2 regions of the Lysinibacillus sp. LK3 genome follow, and region 1 is predicted to be linked to the other one. Evidence: riboswitches for the same ligand, from Rfam matches in the RefSeq annotation. Region 1 holds a riboswitch; the other holds the start of a gene.
What was found. Region 1 has a riboswitch for FMN ahead of ribE (riboflavin synthase). Riboswitches for the same ligand answer to the same signal wherever they lie in the genome.

Region 1 (10,997 bases):
TTAAATTCTAAAGTATACCGTATTGGAAGCGTATATTACTTCTTCTAGAATTAATCCCCCTAAATCATTAAAAGGTTAATTAAGTACAAGAATACACATCAAACTATCTTTAGATATGTCAGGCTAAGGATAATGTAGCGTGTTTTTGCTATCTTGACAAATAAAAATAACCAAAAAACAACACACTATGAGCAATAGACGAATAAGATGTCTCTGTAGTATGAAGATAGAGGTGGTGTTTATGGTTGAAAAAGAAGTGGTTAGCTACATGTTGCGTTATCTGTATGACGGGTCTCGTAGGTTGTGAAAAAACAGCAGTCCCTGATAACAAGCTAGAACAAGAAATTCAACAACGTGAGGAAATACAGCAACCTGTTACATATGAACAAGAACAAATGATTGATCCTATTGTAGAGGTTGTTGATCCAACTACGAGTAAGGTACTTAAAACAATATCTCCAAAGGAATTTGGCTTCGATACGGACCCACAAGCCTATCAAAAGCATATCGAACAATTAGTAAGGGAATGGGCGAGAGGAACGGACACATCAAATGGCTATGATCAGCGTATGATGCTTGATCGATTGGATGAAAACGGGCAAGTGATCAAGGGGAAGCCGCAAATCATTTTAAAGGAAAGTGAGCTAGTGGAGCGTATTATCGAAGCTTCTGCGACTGGCGGTCAGGTAGAAATGCCGCTCTATATAACAGAAAGTGGCTATTATTTTGAGGATCTTCCTTTATTAGAGGAAGTGGTTGTTGCATCTTATACAACTTATTTCAATCGTGCTGATTTAGGAAGAAATAAAAATATTGAGCTCTCTGCTAGAGCCATTCATAATGTGATTGTAGGCAGTGGCGATTATTTTTCTTTCAATACAATTGTAGGTCCAAGAGATGAGGCAAATGGCTATCAACCCGCACCTGAAATTATTAATAAGAAGGTAGTCATGGGAATTGGTGGTGGAATCTGTCAAACTTCTTCAACCTTGTTTAATGCAGTAGACCAAATTCCCGTCAAATATGTTGAGCGCCATCATCATTCGTTAGATGTAGGATATGTCCCAAAAGGAAGAGATGCTACGGTTTCTTATGATACGTTAGATTTTAGGTTTCAAAACTCAAATGATGTACCATTTTTAATTAAGGCAAGTTATGGAGAGAATTCTCTAACAATTGAAATTCGAACGGCAGAAAAATATGTAGAATTATTGAAAAAACCATAATGTTGTAAGGAGACACTACTGGACGTTGGTGTCTTTTTTCGGATCGCATGATATAGTTAAATTGATACAATTCAGAAAATTTTAGGGGGAAAAGACAATGCATCCTAAACTACAAGCAACTATTGATTCGATTGATTTATACCAAGCAACTTACCCAGAGGATGCTTGTGTCATCGTGGCAGATACGGAAAAAGTGCTTGCCTACAAACCAGGAAAAAAGGTTGACTTGAAAGTTGGGGTTGGTGATCCAGTACATAAATATCGAGGTACAGCAACAGAAATAGCGTTAAGTTCAGGAAAATTTGTGAAAGAGGAGCGTAGCGCAGAAGGTTTTGGTATGGCCTATATCGCCTCTGCCCAGCCTATTTTTGAAGGAGGACGTATTATTGGCGTAGTAAGTGCCATTATTTCGAACGAAAAAATGGATAGTATGCGTCTATTGGCAACTGAGCTTTCGAGTGCTGTAGAAGAAATGACAGCTACAAATGAAGGATTAGCCACTGCCAGTAAGGATGTATCCAATCGTTTGGAAGAGCTATCTAATTTCGCGGAATCGATGACAGGCGATATTGAACAAATTAATGTGATTGTCCATTTAGTAAAAGATTTAGCTATGAAATCGAGAATTCTTGGTCTAAACGCATCGATAGAAGCAGCACGTTCAGGTGAGCATGGGCGTGGCTTTGCGGTGGTCGCTTCTGAAATACAAAAAATGTCCCAGAGTAGTACAGAAAGTGCTGATAGCATAACTGTGCAACTAGAAAATATTAAACAATCCATCGATCAGGTCAATGCATCAACAAATCAAATTGCTGCGTTTACACAGCAGTTTGCTGCGAGTATGCATGAATTAACAGATGCCTACAAAGGGGTTAATAGTACAGCAGAAAAGCTAATGCAAATTAGTGACATCAAAGGATAGGCATATAAAAAGGATAATAGACAAGTGCTATTATCCTTTTTCATGATTAAATGATCTCTAAAATTTCCTGTGGTGTTGAGACACTGTATTCAGGTTCGTCATTTTGCACGACTTCTTTGGCATCATAGCCCCATTCCACCCAAATAATTGGTATACCGGCTTTCTTACAAGCAACAATATCCCTTTGCTCGTCTCCAATGTATACGACGTTAGACGAGTCGACATTTGCTTCCTTTAAAAACTTTTTCATTACTTTGTCCTTACCAAAAATGCGGTTGGAGCAAAGGACATCTGCTACACAATGAATACCGTTCATTTTAAGAAATTCTAAAATATTCTCTTTAGAGTTTGAGGAAATAATCAGGATTTTATAGCCTCTTTTATCAATCTCTATTAATAGTTCCTTCATTCCTTCAAAAAGATGAACATCATTTAATGATTGACGATACAATTTATAAAATTGCGGTAAAATCATAGGCAACTTATACATTGGAAAGTCGAATAATTTACTGCGTTCTGAAATTGATAATTTTTTTAATGTATCAATTTCCTTTAATTCAATGCCTTTAAATTTATATTTTTGGGCTAAAGTATTCCATGCTGAGGCAAACACAGCAGTAGAATCTGCAAGCGTCCCATCAAAATCAAAGATAATATGCTTCATTGCAAACTTTCTCCTTTTTCATCTCGTTGTATTGACGTTCTATGCTAAAAAATGTTACATGGAATGGGCATCTAGTATTCTTGAAATAACAACCATTTTGAGCGTACGTAAACATCTTATGGTAAATATTATCAGAAAATACGGCGATTGCAATGAAAATGGTACAACAAAAGGAGGTGTCTCAAAAGTCCATTGAGACACCTCGACATTATTGTGTTTTTTTCAAAAAGAAGGAGAGTATGACATTGATTATTGCCAGAACAAAACTGATAGAAAAGACAAAGGCTGAACCTGAAGCTGCTGCTTCTTGCGTATTAGTTGTTATGTCACTTAGGAGGTGCTGTTGTTTTGCTGAGAACAACGACACCATCACAGCAATACCAATTGCACCAGAAACTTGCTGAGAGGTTTGTGTAATCGCAATGCCATCTGGAAAGTATTGTCTTGGTAAGGCATTCAGCGTATTTGTTTGAACAGAGGCTAATACCATTCCAACACCAAGCATCATGATAATATGCGTTACGACTAATAGCCAAGTAGCTGTTTCTGTACCAGATAAAGCATAAAGTCCATACCCGATTACAACAAGTATAGTGCCAGGCGTAATGACTGCACGAGGGCCATATTTATCGAAGAATTTACCGATTGTAGGGGCTAATATACAGTTTAATAGACTACCAGGAAGCAACATTAAACCTGTCCCAAAAGCCGATACGAAAAGGACCATTTGCATATACATAGGAAGCACTACCAGCATAGACAACATATTGAAGAAGGTAATCATATTCATAAGAAGACCTAACACGAACATGGGGTATTGAAACGCTGTCAAATTTAACATCGGATGTTGCATTTTCAATTGACGTAATACAAATAAACATAAGGCGATTACACCTAGCAAAATGGTGCCTAGTACAGTAATATTTGACCAGCCTAAATCTCCGCCAGCACTGACACCATAAACGATGCCACCAAAGCTAATGGTAGATAAGAGAATGGACCAAAGATCAATAGCCAGCTGCTTTATTTCATTTACATTAGGAATAAAGATAAAGCCAAAAATAATGGAGAATAATAGGAAGGGGATGGTAACCCAGAATATCCAGTGCCAGGACAAACTATCTAAAATCATCCCAGCCAAGGTTGGACCGAAAGCGGGTCCAGCTAAAATAACGAGACCCATTACGCCCATAGCACTACCACGTTTATTAGCTGGGAAAATTGTGAAAATCACATTTTGCGTTAAAGGTAATATAATCGCAAGTCCTGCTGCTTGAATAATACGTGCTAAAAGTAGGACAGCAAAGACGGGTGCGACTGCGGCAAGTATAGTACCGATTATCGAAAAGAGTAAAGACGCCATAAACATTTGGCGAGTAGTAAACTTTTGCATTAAAATGCCTGTTACAGGTACTAAAATGCCTAATGTGAGAAAGTATCCTGTTGCAAGCCATTGGATGGTTGTAGCGTCCACATCGAAGAGCAGGCTTAGCTCTCCAAGTGCAATATTTAAAGCTGTCTCACTAAACAATCCTACAAAGCCAGCTACTAAGAGAGCAGCCATAATCGGACTTGTTTTTATTTCTTTATTCACAGTAAAAGCTCCTTTAATAAATGTTAGACGATCATAGGAGATTAAAATACAGAATATTTAGAAATTAATAGACGAATTTCTAGCAATCTTTTATTTTCTGCACAATAAAATGACCATGACGATGTTATCGTGATGTGGATTATCAGCGATCGTTTTTCCTATTAGCCAGTACACCTCCACGATACTGGCTTTTCTGATTTTTACTATAGCAAAAAAATTTTCTCAAATGTAAGTATTAATTCTAGCTTCATCTATACGATTTCACAATTTGGACAAACATTTTTGACATAGCATTCATTTTTTGAATGAATTAGAGGAGAAACGACGAGCACCTATCACAAATGCATGATAGGTACTGGTAATTTTTATAAAAGTTTTTCTGTTTTTTCGCGTGTTCGAATTAAATAAAAGGCATTGATGCAGGCGGCAATCGGAATAATCAATGCAATGCCGATTCCTGCACAAAAAATGGTTGTCATTTCGGCACTAAAAACCTTAGAGTTAACAATTTCCCCAATCGAATAGGAGAGGTCCTTGAACCAGATTAATAAGCTTAAATAGCCACCAAAGAATGCAAAAAATAACGTATTAGTATCGGTTCCTAATATATCTCTTCCTATGCTTAAGCCAGCTGTAAATAATTTTTTTCTACTCATCGAAGGATTGCGATAAAAAATCTCATGCATAGAGGTAGCGATGGAAATGGCTACATCCATAATGGCACCAATCGTACTCATAATGATGACTGATGCACCAATCTGCACAAAATTAACACCAATGTAGAGAGAAAAGATGCTGATTTCTTCAGTTGATTCTTCGCCAAACCCTTGGATCATCGACTTTTCCGTTACAAAGGTAATAAAGAGTAGTAACATACCTATCGTCACCATCGTCGAGATAAAGGCTGTAATGGTTTTACTGTTTGTTTTATTGATATAGAAAAGACTAATACAGCTAATGACCGTACAGGCAATAAACGTCAAGATGATGGGGCTATTTTTAGGGTTTGTCATTAAAAAAATGGTGACAAAGAGCACACCAAAGTTTAGGAATAAAGAAAGAAATGAGCGTATCCCCTGTCTACCGCCGACAAGTACCATTAACACGAATAATATAACTGCTAATAAGACGACAACATTCATCCTTGAACCCTCTTTCGATTAATGAAAAATATAGCGGTATACTGACTGATAGGAATCGTAAGGACAACACCAATACCCCCTGCTAAGGCACGGGCTAATTCTAATGAAAGATTTAAGGACAATGTAAGCCCTAATGTGGAAGAATTTTTTAAATAGAGAATAATCATAGGTATGGAGCCGCAAAGGTAGGCAAAGAATAAGATACTTGTAATGGTACCCATAATATCTTTACCGATTTCATGTCCCGAAGATTTCAGAGCCTTGACAGAGATTGTAGGATCTTGCTCGTATAAAGCAAAAATTGAGGAAGCCATTGTAATAGAAACATCCATTACTGCCCCAAGTGAGCCAATAAATAAACCTGCCATAAAGACGGTACGATAGGGACGTGTTAAAAATTGCATTTCTTCATAACGAAGACCATTTTCACCTGTCAACCACATTACAATAGAGCTTATGATAAGCGCTATAACAGTGCCTAAAAGTGTGGACACGATGGCTACATATGTTTTTGTATGCAATCCACTAATAAGTAGTAGCGAAATAATCGTAAATAGCAGAGCGCAAATGCCGCTGACTAATAACAGGCTTACGCCCCCATGCTTCACATAAAGATCTAATGCGAATGATAAAATCACAGCATTGACACTCAAACTAATGATAGAAAATAAGCCTTGTCTTTTACCTACAATAAGTAGGGCAAAAATAAAAATCCATGCAATCATTACCATGGTTTGATCTCGTTTTAAATCGAGAATGGTTCCTGTTAAAACAGATTCTGTTGTGCGATCATCTAGCGTGACAAAGATTTCATTTCCTACATGGTATTCTTGATCAAAAGCACCAGACGAAGAATAGTCATTCGTCAAATGAATGAATTGCCCCTTATGCTGACCATTTTTGATAATGGCCATAATCTCCTGTGTAAACAAAAAATCCTCATTTTCATACATATCTGTCATCGGTTCTGATGCTGTTACATCCACTTGCGTTATTTCCGCTATCGGTCGATCATAAAATTGTTCGTTATGATGTACGAAAACGATCGAAACCCCACAACAGAGTGCTAATAGGGCATAGAAAATAGCTTGTTTAAAAGGTATATTTTTAAAAAATGTCAAGTAAATGACCTCCAAACTGCTAGACTGAATAGTCACTTGTAAAGGAACGTTTTTTTGATTAAGAAGTTCCATAAACAGGTTAAATGTCATCATTTTAATAACATCTTTTACATTTTTCAAGTCGAGTCAAAGCTGTTTAAAATTTATGCTTCGAAAAAAATTTAAAAAGAAGGATGGATAATATAATAAAATAGTGTTATCGTAAGACTAGCTAAATAAAAATATTCTTCGGGGTAGGGTGAAATTCCCGATCGGCGGTGATGAAGCAATTCAAAGTCCGTGAGCGCAAGCTGATTTGGTGCAAATCCAAAACCGACAGTTACAGTCTGGATGGGAGAAGGGTAAAAATGCGAACTTTTTAAATTGATTCTAATTTAGAAGGTTTATTTGACTATGCATTTATTACAAAACTTCCCAATCATCTTGTGGGAAGTTTTTTTATTTAGCCACAATCGAATAGAAGATGTTCTTCGGGGTAGGGTGAAATTCCCAATCGGCGGTGATGAAGCAATTCAAAGTCCGTGAGCGCAAGCTGATTTGGTGCAAATCCAAAACCGACAGTGATAGTCTGGATGGGAGAAGAACGAGTGAGATGACAGTCTATGAAAAAATTGTTTTCAAATAGGCTTATTTGTTGATGTCTTATACTCCCAAAACCCCTTTGATGTAAAGGGGTTTTTATTTTTTATTGCTAACGAGAGAAGGGAGAAGGATAAGGCACAAAAATAGGTAGATCAACTTTAAAAGTTAAGGATAGAAGTGCTAATAAAGTAGAGTAGGTGATGGAATGTTTACAGGACTTGTAGAGGATATTGGTATCATAAAAGCCTTGCAAAGTGATCGGGACAGTATGAAAATTACGGTTCAATCAGCCAAGATAACGGAGGATGTCAAGCTTGGTGACAGTATAGCGGTCAATGGAGTTTGTTTAACGGTGACAAATTTCACACAACAGCAGCTTACGATGGATGTTATGCCTGAAACAGTCAAAGCAACAAATCTACAGCAGCTGGCAATAGGTGATTCTGTTAATTTGGAGCGTGCCATGCCTGCTAATGGGCGATTTGGTGGCCATTTTGTTGCTGGTCATGTTGATGGAGTCGGCAAAATTTTGCGAAAACGTCCAGTAGCAAACGCCGTTTATATTGATATCGAAATGTCAGAGGAACTAACCAACTTTTGTATTCCAAAGGGTTCCATAACAATTGATGGCACAAGCTTAACCCTTTTTCATGTTGAAGCCAAGAGTGTCACAATTTCACTTATTCCTCATACTTACAAAGAAACCGTTTTAGGTATGAAGAGGGTTGGAGCAATCGTTAATATCGAAACCGATTTAGTTGGAAAATACATTATAGGGCAATTAAAAAAGGGGCAAACAACGCCAGCTATTACAAGAGATTATTTAGCACAACATGGTTTTTAAATCACAGAATAGGAGTTGATCATCGTGCTACATTCAATTGAAGAAGCCATAGAGGATTTAAGGCAGGGCAATATGATTGTGGTGGTTGATGATGAGGATCGAGAAAATGAAGGAGATCTTCTGGCACTCGCTGAATTCATCACACCAGCAACAATCAACTTTATGGCAACCAATGGTAGAGGTTTAATTTGTACGCCGATTTCGCAGCAGCTTGCACAAAAGCTAGATTTATATCCAATGGTTCAGCACAATACAGATAACCATCAAACCGCATTTACGGTAAGTATCGATCATGTAGAAACAACGACAGGGATTAGCGCCTTTGAGCGTGCGCTAACGATACAAAGAATGATAGAAAAGCAAGCTAAGCCAACTGATTTTCGTCGACCAGGCCATATTTTTCCGTTGATTGCGAAAGAGCAAGGCGTGCTGGAACGGAGAGGGCACACGGAGGCCACTATTGACCTAGCGAAGCTTTGTCATAGCGTACCTGCAGGTGTTATTTGCGAAATTATGGGTGATGATGGGCATATGCTTCGGTTTGAAGAACTAACAAATTACGCTGCACATCATGGCTTAAAAATGATCTCGATAGAAGCATTGGTTGCTTATCGTAAACAATTATCCACTAATAAAACTAAAATTTCTATGTAAAAAGGAGAAGGAACAATGGGTCAAACATTTGAAGCACAATTAATTGGAACGGATTTGAAAATTGCAGTAGTAGTGGGTCGTTTTAATGAGTTTATTACTAGCAAATTATTGGATGGGGCAATGGATGGTTTAACTCGTCATGGGGTTGATTCTGCATCTATTGATGTTGCATGGGTGCCAGGAGCTTTTGAAGTTCCTTTTATAGCGAAACAACTGGCAGAAACCAAGAAATATGATGCTATTATTGGTTTAGGTACTGTTATTCGTGGCTCTACAACACACTATGACTATGTTTGTAATGAATCGGCAAAAGGCATTGCCAATGTGTCATTGTCAACGAATGTACCTGTTATTTTTGGAATTGTTACTACCGAAAATATTGAACAGGCAATTGAACGTGCAGGAACGAAATCTGGTAATAAAGGCTATGATGCTGCAATGTCTGCAATTGAGATGGCAAATCTAAAGAAAATGATTGGATCAGGACAATTTGAATAGTCGTCACAACATTTGTTTCTTTGAATATTTTGAACAACCATGGGAAAAATATGCTTAAGTGTATTTATTGAAGGTGATTGTTTCATAAATGTACTAATCTTGAGCTGGCTCAGTAGGAGATGAGAAGTATTTCATCAATAGAACAAATTAATTTGAAAATGTTGAAATCACTATTTCAACGCTCTGCTGATGTGATTTTCCAACAATATAATTTTCAGCAATATACAGTACATTTGATAACTTGTGATGCAATGGTCAATGAGCAAATACTTCAAACTGTGGTTGTTCAACGTGTTCAATCTTTGTTATGCAATGTTACTGAGGACATGCTAGAGGAAGAAATTGAACAGCATTTACACATTCCCTATTTACAAAAGATTTTATCGAAAGAGGATGCGGTAACTAGGGTCTATAAAGGCCATGTTTTACTGTATTTTGAAGAAAATCAATTACTTTATTCTAGTGATATTTCAAAAAGACCCAATCGAGAGCCTGGGGAAACAACATTAGAACTAGTAGTAAAGGGACCTAGAGATGACTTTATTGAAGATGTTTTTATTAATATTGCTTTATTAAGAAAACGATTACCGACTAATTCTTTTAGTGTAGAGACATTAGAAATTGGTAAGCGTTCTAAAACAACCGTAGCCATACTATATATGGAAGACATTGTGAATTTAAATATGCTGGAACAAATTCGACTTCAATTACAAAAAATTGACACGGATATTGTTATCAATGGCGACTTATTAATGGAAAAAATTGAAAAGACAGCGACAATTCTTCCAAGACATGATTATACAGGGAGACCTGATTTTGCTATGCAGGCCTTAATTAGAGGAAGAATACTCTTAATGATTGATGGTGTGTCCTATGCCATAATTACACCTGCAAATATTATGTTGCTCTTTAAATCAGCAGAGGATAATGAGTACCCACTCATTGTTAGCTCGATGGAACGATTACTCAGAATTGTCGGGATATTAATAAGTATGCTACTGCCAGGTTTTTGGCTTGCATTGACGACATATCATCAAGAACAGCTTCCATTTCTACTACTGGCAACGGTTGTCGAATCGAGAACGGGATTGCCTTTCCCAACCATTCTAGAAATTTTAATGATGCTATTTATGTTTGAATTGTTTCGTGAAGCCAACTTACGTCTTCCGAGTGCCGTCAGTGGCTCAGTTAGTGTGGTAGGAGGACTAATTATTGGGGATGCAGCGATTAAAGCAGGTGTTACAAGCCCCTCAATGATTGTTGTGATTGCCATTTCCAGTATCGCTGCATTTACATTGGTCAATCAATCCTTTGTGACGGCTATGAGTATTTTTCGATTAATCATTATTATGGCTTCGGCGTTTTTTGGTTTATTTGGTTTTTTTATATCCGTGTTTTTCATCCTTTTATACACTGCGAATATGAGAGTCTTGGGAGTGCCATACGTAAACTTTAGTGCCGATTTTGAAAAGGGCAATATACGTAAGTCCCTATTGCGACTATCTCCAAAGGGCTATAGTAAACGACCTACCTTTCTTAAGCCGCAAGATCAAACACGGACTTCAAGTAAAAAATAAGCATATTGTGATGAGATCAGGTATTGTTGATACCTGATCTTTTTTTGATACCTTTGCTTTAGTGGTTTTTTTAATTTTCCATTTAAATAGGAAATGAGACATAAAAAGTTATTACTTTTCTTTTTAGTTTACTTTCTTGTCAAGGATTATTAAACTATTTGTTACAGTGTGTA
Region 2 (10,997 bases), on a different contig from region 1:
TACGACCTTCACGTTTTATTTACCGTTCGATTAATAACAAGTATTGCTATTAATTGGCTGTAACTTCTATGAATGTAAGACGACAAATATTATAGAACGGGGGTGGAGTGCTTTGAATGACTCCGTGTTCCATCGACTATACGATGCATATCACCAAGACGTGTTTCAGTTTTTAATATATTTAGTAAAAAACCGTACACTTGCCGAAGATTTAGCACATGAAGTTTATGTACGAGTGTTGCGCTCATACGATCAATTTGCAGGCAATAGTAGTGAGAAAACTTGGCTATTTGCTATTGCTAAAAATGTAGCAATTGATCATTTTAGAAAGCAAGCTGTACGTCAAAAGCATTCACATGATTTCTTTGACTGGGAAACGGAACAGCTCCATTCAACCACGCCATCACCGGAAGATATGCTACAGGCCAGTGATGAATTTATGCAGGTAGAATCAGCACTTGAAAACTGTACAGGCGACCAAAAAATGGTCATTATTATGCGCTATTTTCAAGATTTATCGATTGCAGAAACAGCACAAATACTAGATTGGACAGAAGCTAAGGTAAAAACGACCCAGCATCGAGCCATTAAATTTTTAAGGCAACAGCTACAGCCGATTAGAGAACAGGAGGCGAAACGGCAATGACGCATAAGCCATTTGATGATGAACAGCTTGAACATGTCTTGAACAATGCCCCTAAGCTTTCTGACCGCCGTTCAAAAGAAGAAATATTAAATCGGTTAATGGCAGATGCTCGCTTGCAGGATAATAGTCACCTACAAGAAGCGATACAACAACCTATAGAGAATGAAGAAGCACAACAAGCAAGTAAATCTTTAATACAAGATGAACGACCATCACGATTTAAGTTCCGAAAAATGCCGATTTTTACGAGTGTAGCAGCAGTTTTCGCGATAACGGTACTCGTTGGCTTCATGTTCATGAATAATGACGCTAGCCAAAAAGATCTAGCTAGTACGCCAGAAACGGCTAATTACTCTACGTTACAGGAAGATCGTTCTGCTAAAGAGGCAGCTACCCAGGATGAGGCACTTCAATCCAGTATTGTATCGGAGCATGAGCGTATGCTATCTTTACGGTCGTCTGTCTATGAGGAAGATGTGAAAGATGCTGTCGTTTTCCGTATTGGTTTGGCAGGACGCGATGCAGAAAGTGTTCCAATGACATATGTGATACCAAATGAGCGTGTAGCAACTGATTTTGGAACAGAAAAGCCTTCTACCCTACAGATGTATGAAAAATATGCTCCTCAAATAGATGAAGAAGCCAAAGGGTTTACGGATTATCATCCTTTTAAAGGTGAACTGAAGGAGAAGGAAGACAAGCTTGTCCACGTATTACCAAAGGACAATGACTATGATGTTGCATCAGCTACCGTTAATGAATACAAAGGGACTTTAGAGGATACCTTCTCGGATTCTGAATATACGGAAGTTGAGATTCAAAATGAAGATGGCACACCTTATGAGTTTTCTCAGGAGGGTGAGCCAAGTCAAGCCATGTCATTAACAAACGCCAAGCATTTTAATTATTATTTATACCAAGATGGTAGTGGGGCAGAATATCTGTCACCAGATTTCCGTCAAACATTTGCTAATGTTACAGAGGCACTTACACTAATGAAAAACAAAAATGATGATGTTTATGTAACAGTCGTTCCTGAAAACGTAACATATACCGTGAAAGAGGAAGCAGAAGGTGTAGTCGTAACATTCGATATTCCCTTAGATTTAGCATCGATGGAGCCAATTCGCGCTACCCAATTAATTGAAGCTATGATGTTAACTGCTGCTAGCTTTGACCAACAATTACGCTTGGATAATGTGGTCCAAGAAAGCTGGGAAGGATTCGATTTAAAAACGTATTTGCCAAAGCCTGTGGGGCCAAATAAACAATATATGCCTTAGTCAAAATCAAAAATGGAGCATTCCTGTAACATGGAATGCTCCATTTTTACAATACTTACAAATCTAATCGGAATTTTTTAAGCAGAACTATTTACTTTTTCTTAATAATTAATTATAGTAAGGTTGTAGTATAAAATAATATGATTCATCTTCGGGGCAGGGTGAAAATCCCGACCGGCGGTAATAGAGTGGTGAACCGTTAATGTTTCCATTAACTCGAATGGTTTATGCTTCGCTCTTCAGCCCGCGACCTGTGCAAATTTATTTGCATGGCTGACTTGGTGTGATTCCGAGGCCGACAGTTAAAGTCTGGATGGGAGAAGATGGAGGTACGATCGTCATTCATTGTTATGAAATAAACTATGACCGAGCGCTTTTTTTGTATGGCTTTTTAAACAGTGCTCAAAAATAGTTTAAATTGACGCCTATTCGTCATGCCTTTCTCCCTTGTGCTCTTTATGCATAAGGGTTTTTTCGTGCTAACAATTGAAAGATCGTCACCTTTCTTCTTGCGAGATTGAATCAGCAAAGAGGAGAGAGTTTTCTATGAAGAAAAATGTTAAACTTCAATCGTTTATTACGATTGGCATGCTGAGCAGTATTTCGTTTTTATTAATGCTTTTTAATTTCCCAATTCCACCATTCCCAGCATTCTTGGAAGTCGACTTTAGTGATATGCCTGCATTAATAGCAGCCATCACAATGGGGCCTGTAGCTGGTATTTTAGTAGAATTATTTAAAAATGTATTGGATTGGATTTTCTCTGGAACGCCAACAGGTGTGCCAGTAGGTCATATTGCCAACTTTGCAACAGGTATTTTATTTATTTTGCCTGTAAGCCTTATTTTTAATCGCTTTAAAACAATTGCTGGTCTTGTTGGAGGTTTAGCGACAGGAACAGTCGTAATGGCAGTAGGGATGAGTATTTTAAACTACGCAGTATTTTTACCGATGTACACATACTTCTTAGGAATGGAACCTGTTGTAGGTGACTCACTTTATAAAATGATTATCGCTGGGATTTTACCATTTAACATTGTGAAAGGTATTTTATTAACGGCTATTATGGCGTTTTTATTTACAACTATGCGCAAGTGGATCGACCGCCAGCGTTCTATCTATATAACAAAATAATTTTTACTAACCTCGGGTGAACATACCTGAGGTTTTTTGTTGGAAGGAATGATGGATAGGGAAAGGTGTGAAGAAAAGAAAGGCAAAACTAACGGATAAATATAGAAAAAAGTAATGGGGTAAAAAAGCTAACTAGTACTTTATAATTATAACCTAGTCGAAAGCTATATTTTCATGTAAAATAGAGAAGAGTTTAGAATGTTTGAGGAGTTTGAAGAGATGAGTGGAAAAAAAGGACAATGGTCTAGTAAATTAGGTTTTATTTTAGCATCAGCTGGTGCGGCGATCGGACTAGGGGCAATTTGGAAACTTCCCTATGTAACAGGACAAAGTGGTGGAGGAGCATTTTTCCTTATCTTTGTGTTATTTACCTTGTTAATAGGACTACCGATGTTATTGTCCGAGTATGTTTTAGGACGTGGTACACAATCCGAGGCTGTAACAGCGTATAAAAAAATTGCTCCAACTAAGCCAGGATGGGCCTGGATTGGTCGAATGGGCGTGCTAGGCTGTTTTTTATTATTAACTTTTTATAGCGTTGTTGGAGGTTGGATCTTTATTTATAGCGGGCTAGGTGTAGCTGGCGCGGTAATTGATCCAGCAGTAGATCCTGCTGAATTATTTGGAAAAATTATAGGCACGCCTTGGATTACGCTAGTTGGTCTAGTGTTGTTTACATTAGCCAACGTACTTGTGATTTCATTAGGTGTACAAAATGGGATTGAAAAGGCCAATAAATGGATGATGCCGTTACTTTTCATAATGTTTATTGTCCTTGTTGTGCGTGCAGTTACATTAGATGGGGCAATGGAAGGGGTAAAATTCTTCTTATGGCCTGATTTCTCGAATATTACGGGTAAGGCATTATTAGAAGCCTTAGGGCAATCGTTCTTTGGGTTAGCAGTAGGTTTTTCTTGTCTAGTTACATATAGCTCTTATCTAAAAAAAGATGTCAGTCTTCCGAATTCAGCGGGTTCTGTAGTGCTGTTAACCGTGCTTGTTTCATTTTTAGCAGGTTTAGCGATTTTCCCTGTTGTGTTCGCCTTTGATTTAGAGCCAGCAGCGGGTCCAGGTTTGCTATTTATGGTGCTACCAACAGCATTTAGTCAAATGCCATTTGGTGAAGTGTTTTTAGCCATGTTTTTATTGCTATTTTTATTTGCTACATTAACGTCATCATTTAGTTTATATGAGATTATCGTCGCGGCATTTATGGAGCATAGTCAGAAATCGCGTCCAATGTGGACACTTTTACTTGGTATAGTCGTGTTTATTGCAGCCATTCCAGCAGCGCTTTCTTCGAGTGTTTTATCGGATATAATGATTTTTGAGAAAAGTATCTTTGATGCAACCGATTTTTTAGTGTCGAATATCATGCTTCCGCTAGGGAATTTATTCATTGCTATTTTTATTGCCTATGTAGTGGATAAAGAATTTGTGAAGAGAGAATTGCTAACGGGAAGTCAAATGGGACAAGGGTATTATTCGACATATCGTATGTTAATGCTAGTTGTTGTACCGATTATCATTCTAGTTGTGTTTGTTAATATGCTACTGCAGTATTAAAGAAAAGGTATATTCCGCCATAGGAAAAATACCTTCTCTTAGTGTTAAAAACATAACAGTCAATAGAAAGGTAGAAGTGGATTTCTATTGCAAGGCTACTTGCTTTCCTGTGGGCGAGTGCCAGCAGCTTCCTCCGTGTAGGGGCTCACCTGTCTCGTTAATCCACGGGAGTCAAGAAGCCTTCCGCACCAACCCAAAAAATCTCAATCTTTTTAGCAAAGGTTTTCAAATAAAGTAAAGGAGTTCATTACCCTTTATGAAGAGGTGTTGTCACTCATCACTTCTCCACATTGAAAATAAGAGCCTATCCCCTCTAAGAATACAAATAATGGGTAGATTTGATCGCTATGCTACTATGAGGTAAAGACACTTTGTAGAATGGTTGATAGCGTCACTCCTATGGGATTTAGCGGCTCATCGGACGCCCCCCTGGAAAGGACGCTGGCGGAACGAAAATCAACCTCTCGCCTTGCAAAGTTACTATTTCTACCGTTGATATCTTCTTTTTTTAACAACATAAAAAGGTGTATTCCGTCTAATAGGAATACACCTTTTATTATGATTATAGAGATTAATAATCGTTAAGTGATAGCTCACCTAGCCAATCTTCTTTAATAATCTTCCTTGCTTGTTCTTCACTTTCGGCAATAGGGAATACTTTATCAACCTGTGAAATAGCGAATAAGTTGCGAATGAAATCATCGACGACAATAATGGCGATTTTCTTATCTTTTACAGACACCTTCTTAGCAAAATTAACGATCATCCCGAATCCAGTACTATCAATATTTGTTACCCTATGCATATCGATAATGTATCCGTGTTTTGTGTCTAAGCTAAGTGTTTGCAGCTCTGACTTTATTTCTTCAATCATCCCGTATTCTAAATCGCCTGTAAACGCAATCACAATATAATCAGCCTTTGTGTCAATATTCATTGCAATTTTCTTCTGATTCATCCTATAGCGCCTCCATTTTTCTTTTCTTGTTTGGGGATTTATTCAAACTTAAATTTATTCACTTCATTTTGTAATTTATCAGCAATTGATGATAACTCATCTGAGCTTTGTGTAATTTCGGCAACAGTCGCATATTGCTCTTCTGAGGTTGCGGCAATCTCTTCTGTAGCTGCTGCAGCGTCCTCGATGATGCGAGAAATATCTTGAATGGCTTGTTGCACATCTAGGGAGTTGTCGTTAACATGTGTAAATGCCACTTTCATTTGTTCGACACCTTCTTCAGTTTCGACAACTTTCTCCACGATTTCTTTTAAGGCACTTCCGCCTTTATTGATGATCGTTACTTGCTCCTCGACAGCTAGTAAATTACTTTCCATTGTTCGTACGGTCACAGATGTTTCCGCTTGGATATCATTAATAAGATTAGTAATTTGTCCAGCTGCTAAACTTGACTGTTCAGCTAATTGACGAACCTCTGATGCAACGACAGCAAAACCTTTCCCTTGATCACCTGCTCGTGCTGCCTCGATGGCCGCATTTAGTGCTAACAGATTCGTTTGTTCTGCGATGCCAGTGATAACGGTAATAATACCACCAATTTCTTCAGAGCGCTTGCCTAATTTTTGGATAGAATCTGTTGCATAAGACACTGTTTTCGTAACATCACTTAGATGCATAATCGCTTCATTGATGGCTTCTTCTCCTTTACGTGCGATATGAGTGGATTCGATAGCGCTATTTAAAGTGATTTCAGCTTTTTGTAAGCTCTTTGATACTTCCTCAAGCGTTTTTTGCATCATTGAAACTATTCGTTCAGCCTGATCAGATTGAGTGGTAGTACCAACGGCGATTTCATTCATTGTTAGTGCGATCTGATTAGATGCTTCACTTGTTTGATGTGATGATTCTGCCAAAGTGTGTGATGACTTTGCAATTTGATGTGCACTACCAGCCACAATTTTTATCGTCTCTGTTAAATGATTTTTCATACTACTAAATGCGCGTGCTAATTCAGCGATTTCATCTTTGCCTTTAGGGTTTAACAGTTTAACATTTAAATTTAGTTCTGCTAGTTCCTTGGCATTGGTACTTAGAATGTTAATAGGATTAACAATTTGCTTTTGTAAGAACCAACTAATTCCTCCAATCATTACAATGGCGATCACTAAGGAAATCGCTACATTCTCCAGTGCTGATTTTGTGGCAATGCTTATATAAGGAGCGGTAGGGACAGCGGTTGCCCATACACCGATAACCTCGCCTTGACTATTTACAATCGGATCATAGGCTGCTTGATGCAAACTTCCTAAGACATTGGCAGAACCGATAAAGCGCTTTTTTTCTCCTAGTACAACAGTAGCAACCTCGTCAGAAACCTTTGTATTTAAAGCGCGTTCACCATTATCCACTATATTGGTACTTATACGCGTATCGTTTTGAAAGATGGATACAGCATTCCCGTTTGTGAGTTCTCCAACTTTATCAGCTACCTCAAAGTTTTCTACCATATTGATATCGCCCTTATAGAGTTGGTTGTTTTTAATGGACCATTCACCAGGATATTTAGCGTCTAAATATTCATAGCTCAACTGTATATCTGATAAAAGCTTTGTATCAGCACTTTCTAATAGATTGTTCTTGGCAACAAAAAAATTGACTCCTGCTAAAAGGGAAGTAAGTAAAATAATACAACCAAATATAAGCAGATTCATTTTCTTTCGTATAGATAACTTCATTAAAACGCCCCCAATTTTACGTTTACTTTATAGATGAATCTTTTTGGAAATACCAACTAAAAATTTTGTTTCAGAAATATTTTCGAACCAAATATGGTCGACCATATTTTTGACAAAAAATAAACCGCGTCCACGATCAGCATAATCAAATTTGTCTAAATCGAATTGAAGAACTTTGCCCCAGTCCTTTTCGTCAATGCCTTTTGCTTCGTCAGTGACTGTTATTTTTATCTCTTCGTTTGATTGAGTTACTTGTATTTGAATCTTCTTTTGAGCGGGTGTATTAATTTTTCCCATAGCCTCTACGGCATTGATGACTAGTTCATGAACAACAAATCTTAACTCTCGTTTATAAGGTAGATTATATAACTCTGTATAATTCTCCATTACTTGATCAATAAAGGCTATAGCTTGTGTATCAGGATTTACATTGAGTGTGAATTCCATCTTCAATCACCTACCCTTTAATGTAATTGTTATTGAAACGACTGTGATGTCATCGCTGTAATCATTATCAAATAAATTGTACTTTTGAGAAAACTTTTGTAGTGCATAGCTGTTATCCTGTGAAGCATAGGCGTAGAAAAAGTCCATATCAATTGAATTTTGCTCGTTCAATGTTAATAATCCATCCGTATAAAGAATAATACGATGCCAGCCTGATAAAGGTATTGTTTTTTTATTTATTTGAATAGTAGGGAATAGTCCGAGGATAGGCGTATTCGCTGGGAGGAAGACTGTTTCTCCAAATTTTCCAAATAAAAAACCAGAAGGGTGAGCCGCATTCACATAGTGCAAAGTTCCGTTTTTTGTATCTAGAAGTATGTAGATTGCTGTCATTAAAAAACGGTCCATATCCTCATCAGAAAATAGCTCGTAAATTTGGCGGTTAAGTTCTTGGATTACGGCTACTGGATCAATTAACTTAGTAATCATTCCTTTTAATAATGATCTGATGGACATAGTAACGAGTGATGCAGCTATGCCATGCCCCATTGCATCATACAGAAGAATGGCGGTTAAATGGTCATTAATCTTAAACCAGCAGTACATGTCACCTCCTAGTGTATTGGATGTTACGTAAAGACCATCAACCTGTATTTGCTCAAGATTTAATGGAGGAGATAGTGCATTCTTTTGGAATTTTTTTGCAACAAATAAATCTTTTTGAATCATACTTTCTTGCTGCTTTCGAAGCTTGGCTTCCCTCTGATATTTTAAGGCTACTTGAATTCGAGTCTTAAAATGAGTAAAATCAAACGGCTTTAAAATAAAGTCGAAAATGCCTGCTTCAAAAACCCTATCGATTGTTATGTTTTTTTCGTAGGTAGTAGATAGAAGGATAGGGACATCTATCCAATTTTTAAGTACATGAATGTGCTGACAAATTTCCTCGCAATTGCTGAGTGTCATTTTCGTGTCAAGTACGATTAATTCCAGCTCATCTTTCAAAGCTGAATCTACTAAATAGTTCATTGCTGCTTCCGTTGTTGAAAAGCAATAAATATTGGGGATGCTGATACGATGAAAATACTTTTGCAGACGTAGCACATCATTACTTACGCTGCCAATAATTAATACTGACATGCCTACTTAATTCACCGCCTTATGTATCTATAACTAAATATTTCCTGGAAGCCAAAATAATGATTTCTAACCATAATTATATACTCCGTATTTACTGATAATATGAATAAATTAAAATTCTAATTTGCTATAAATTTACCAATAAATATCGCATTATACAAGGCTTTTGTGATATAAAGTAAAACTTAATCAATAGGATTTTTGACATCTTGGTTCTTGGATAGTGTTCACGGGTTATCTTTTTAACGATGTTCTTGATATATCTACAATTAATGCATGGGGAAGTAGTGAATACTTCGTCTCTAGTCATGATACTAGACTGTTCATTTTTAGAGTGACGAAGAATTTTTGTAAGACTAAAGGCCTTTTGTAGAAAGTAGTAATTTTGCCCTTTTTTAAAGATGAAAGATCGCTATTTGAGATGGAAATGTGGTAAGAAAAATTAATCTAAAATAAGGATTAATATATTCGATAAAAAGCATGTCATAAAACCTTACATACATATTGCTTATTCTTCAAATTTAATGTATTTTTAGAGCAGTTATAAAAAACGTGTTAATTAAAATTACATTGGAGTGGTGAAGAATGAAACATTATACCAAAGAAGATATTATACGCCGAGTAAAGGAAGAAAATGTGAAATTTATTCGCCTACAATTTACAGATATTTTAGGGACAATCAAAAATGTGGAAGTTCCTGTCAGTCAATTAGAAAAAGCGCTAGATAATAAAGTTATGTTTGACGGCTCTTCAATCGAAGGTTTTGTGCGTATTGAAGAATCAGATATGTATTTAAAGCCAGATATCAATACCTTTGTGATTTTTCCTTGGACTGCTGAAAAGGGGAAAGTAGCTCGCTTTATATGTGATATTGCAAGACCAGATGGTACACCGTTTGAAGGAGATCCACGCTCCAATTTAAAACGTGTATTGAAGGAAATGGAGGAGCTGGGCTTTACGTCGTTTAATTTAGGGCCAGAGCCTGAATTTTTCCTATTCAAGTTGGATGAAAAAGGGCATCCGACACTGGAATTAAATGATAGTGGAGGCTATTTTGATTTAGCGCCAACTGATTTGGGAGAGAACTGTCGTCGTGATATTGTTTTAGAGCTAGAGGGGATGGGCTTTGAAATCGAAGCGTCTCATCATGAAGTAGCACCAGGCCAGCATGAAATCGACTTTAAGTATGCGAGTGCTATTGAGGCATGTGACAATATCCAAACATTTAAACTGGTGGTAAAAACCATTGCTGCACAGCATGGTCTCCACGCAACATTTATGCCAAAGCCACTATTTGGGGTCAATGGCTCAGGAATGCATTTTAATCTCTCCTTATTTGAAGGTGATAAAAATGCCTTCTATGATGAACATGCAGACTTGCAATTAAGCGCAACCGCACGTAGCTTTATGGCAGGAATTATGAAGCATGTGCATGGCTTTACGGCTATCACGAATCCACTTGTCAATTCCTATAAACGATTAGTACCTGGCTATGAAGCCCCTTGCTATGTAGCATGGTCTGCTCAAAACCGTTCACCATTAATTCGCATTCCAGCAGCACGTGGATTATCTACACGAATTGAATTGCGTTCTGTTGATCCAGCAGCAAACCCTTATTTAGCAATGGCTGTAATTCTAGCATCTGGGCTGGATGGTATACGAAAAGATTTAACACCACCAGCTGCGGTAGACCGTAATATTTATAAAATGACAGCAGCAGATCGGGAGTTGAACGGGATTGATAGTTTACCATCCTCATTAGAATTTGCGCTAATTGAATTAGAGATGGATACCATTGTTCGTGATGCATTGGGTGACCATATTTATGATAAATTTACAGCTGCCAAAGAAATTGAATGGAATAAATATCGCACGCGTGTCCATAACTGGGAGCGTGAGGAATATTTAACGATGTACTAAAGGTGTTGGGGCTTTTTTAGCTCCAACTTTTTTTATGTGACATGTACTTCTTTTTGCTCTATCATAAGATTAAAGGAGTGTGAACGATGACACAGATAACTCAAGTTGTGACAATTCAAAACAATGATATTGTTCAATTTGAACTTGATATTAACCGTGCTTTAGTA

Region 2: it holds a riboswitch for FMN, as region 1 does, so the genes downstream of both, VK91_RS04815 (ECF transporter S component) here and ribE (riboflavin synthase) in region 1, are expected to answer to the same signal.

The regions. Positions count from the first base shown of each region.
Region 1 covers NZ_LDUJ01000001.1:183,109-194,105, forward strand. Annotated here, with positions in the region: gene VK91_RS00870 (VanW family protein) at 246-1,226, shown strand; gene VK91_RS00875 (methyl-accepting chemotaxis protein) at 1,324-2,148, shown strand; gene VK91_RS00880 (HAD-IA family hydrolase) at 2,195-2,812, opposite strand; gene VK91_RS00885 (DHA2 family efflux MFS transporter permease subunit) at 3,021-4,406, opposite strand; gene VK91_RS00890 (YibE/F family protein) at 4,772-5,548, opposite strand; gene VK91_RS00895 (YibE/F family protein) at 5,545-6,669, opposite strand; FMN riboswitch at 6,890-7,015, shown strand; FMN riboswitch at 7,132-7,257, shown strand; gene ribE (riboflavin synthase) at 7,457-8,095, shown strand; partial or broken gene ribB (3,4-dihydroxy-2-butanone-4-phosphate synthase) at 8,120-8,737, shown strand; gene ribE (6,7-dimethyl-8-ribityllumazine synthase) at 8,765-9,247, shown strand; gene VK91_RS00915 (spore germination protein) at 9,367-10,824, shown strand.
Region 2 covers NZ_LDUJ01000007.1:77,550-88,546, reverse strand. Annotated here, with positions in the region: gene VK91_RS04830 (ATP-binding protein) at 1-34, shown strand, start outside; gene sigX (RNA polymerase sigma factor SigX) at 113-646, shown strand; gene VK91_RS04820 (hypothetical protein) at 643-1,929, shown strand; FMN riboswitch at 2,073-2,258, shown strand; gene VK91_RS04815 (ECF transporter S component) at 2,476-3,063, shown strand; gene VK91_RS04810 (sodium-dependent transporter) at 3,283-4,629, shown strand; gene VK91_RS04805 (STAS domain-containing protein) at 5,201-5,587, opposite strand; gene VK91_RS04800 (methyl-accepting chemotaxis protein) at 5,626-7,323, opposite strand; gene VK91_RS04795 (ATP-binding protein) at 7,351-7,770, opposite strand; gene VK91_RS04790 (response regulator) at 7,777-8,910, opposite strand; gene glnA (type I glutamate--ammonia ligase) at 9,496-10,830, shown strand; gene VK91_RS04780 (hypothetical protein) at 10,917-10,997, shown strand, end outside.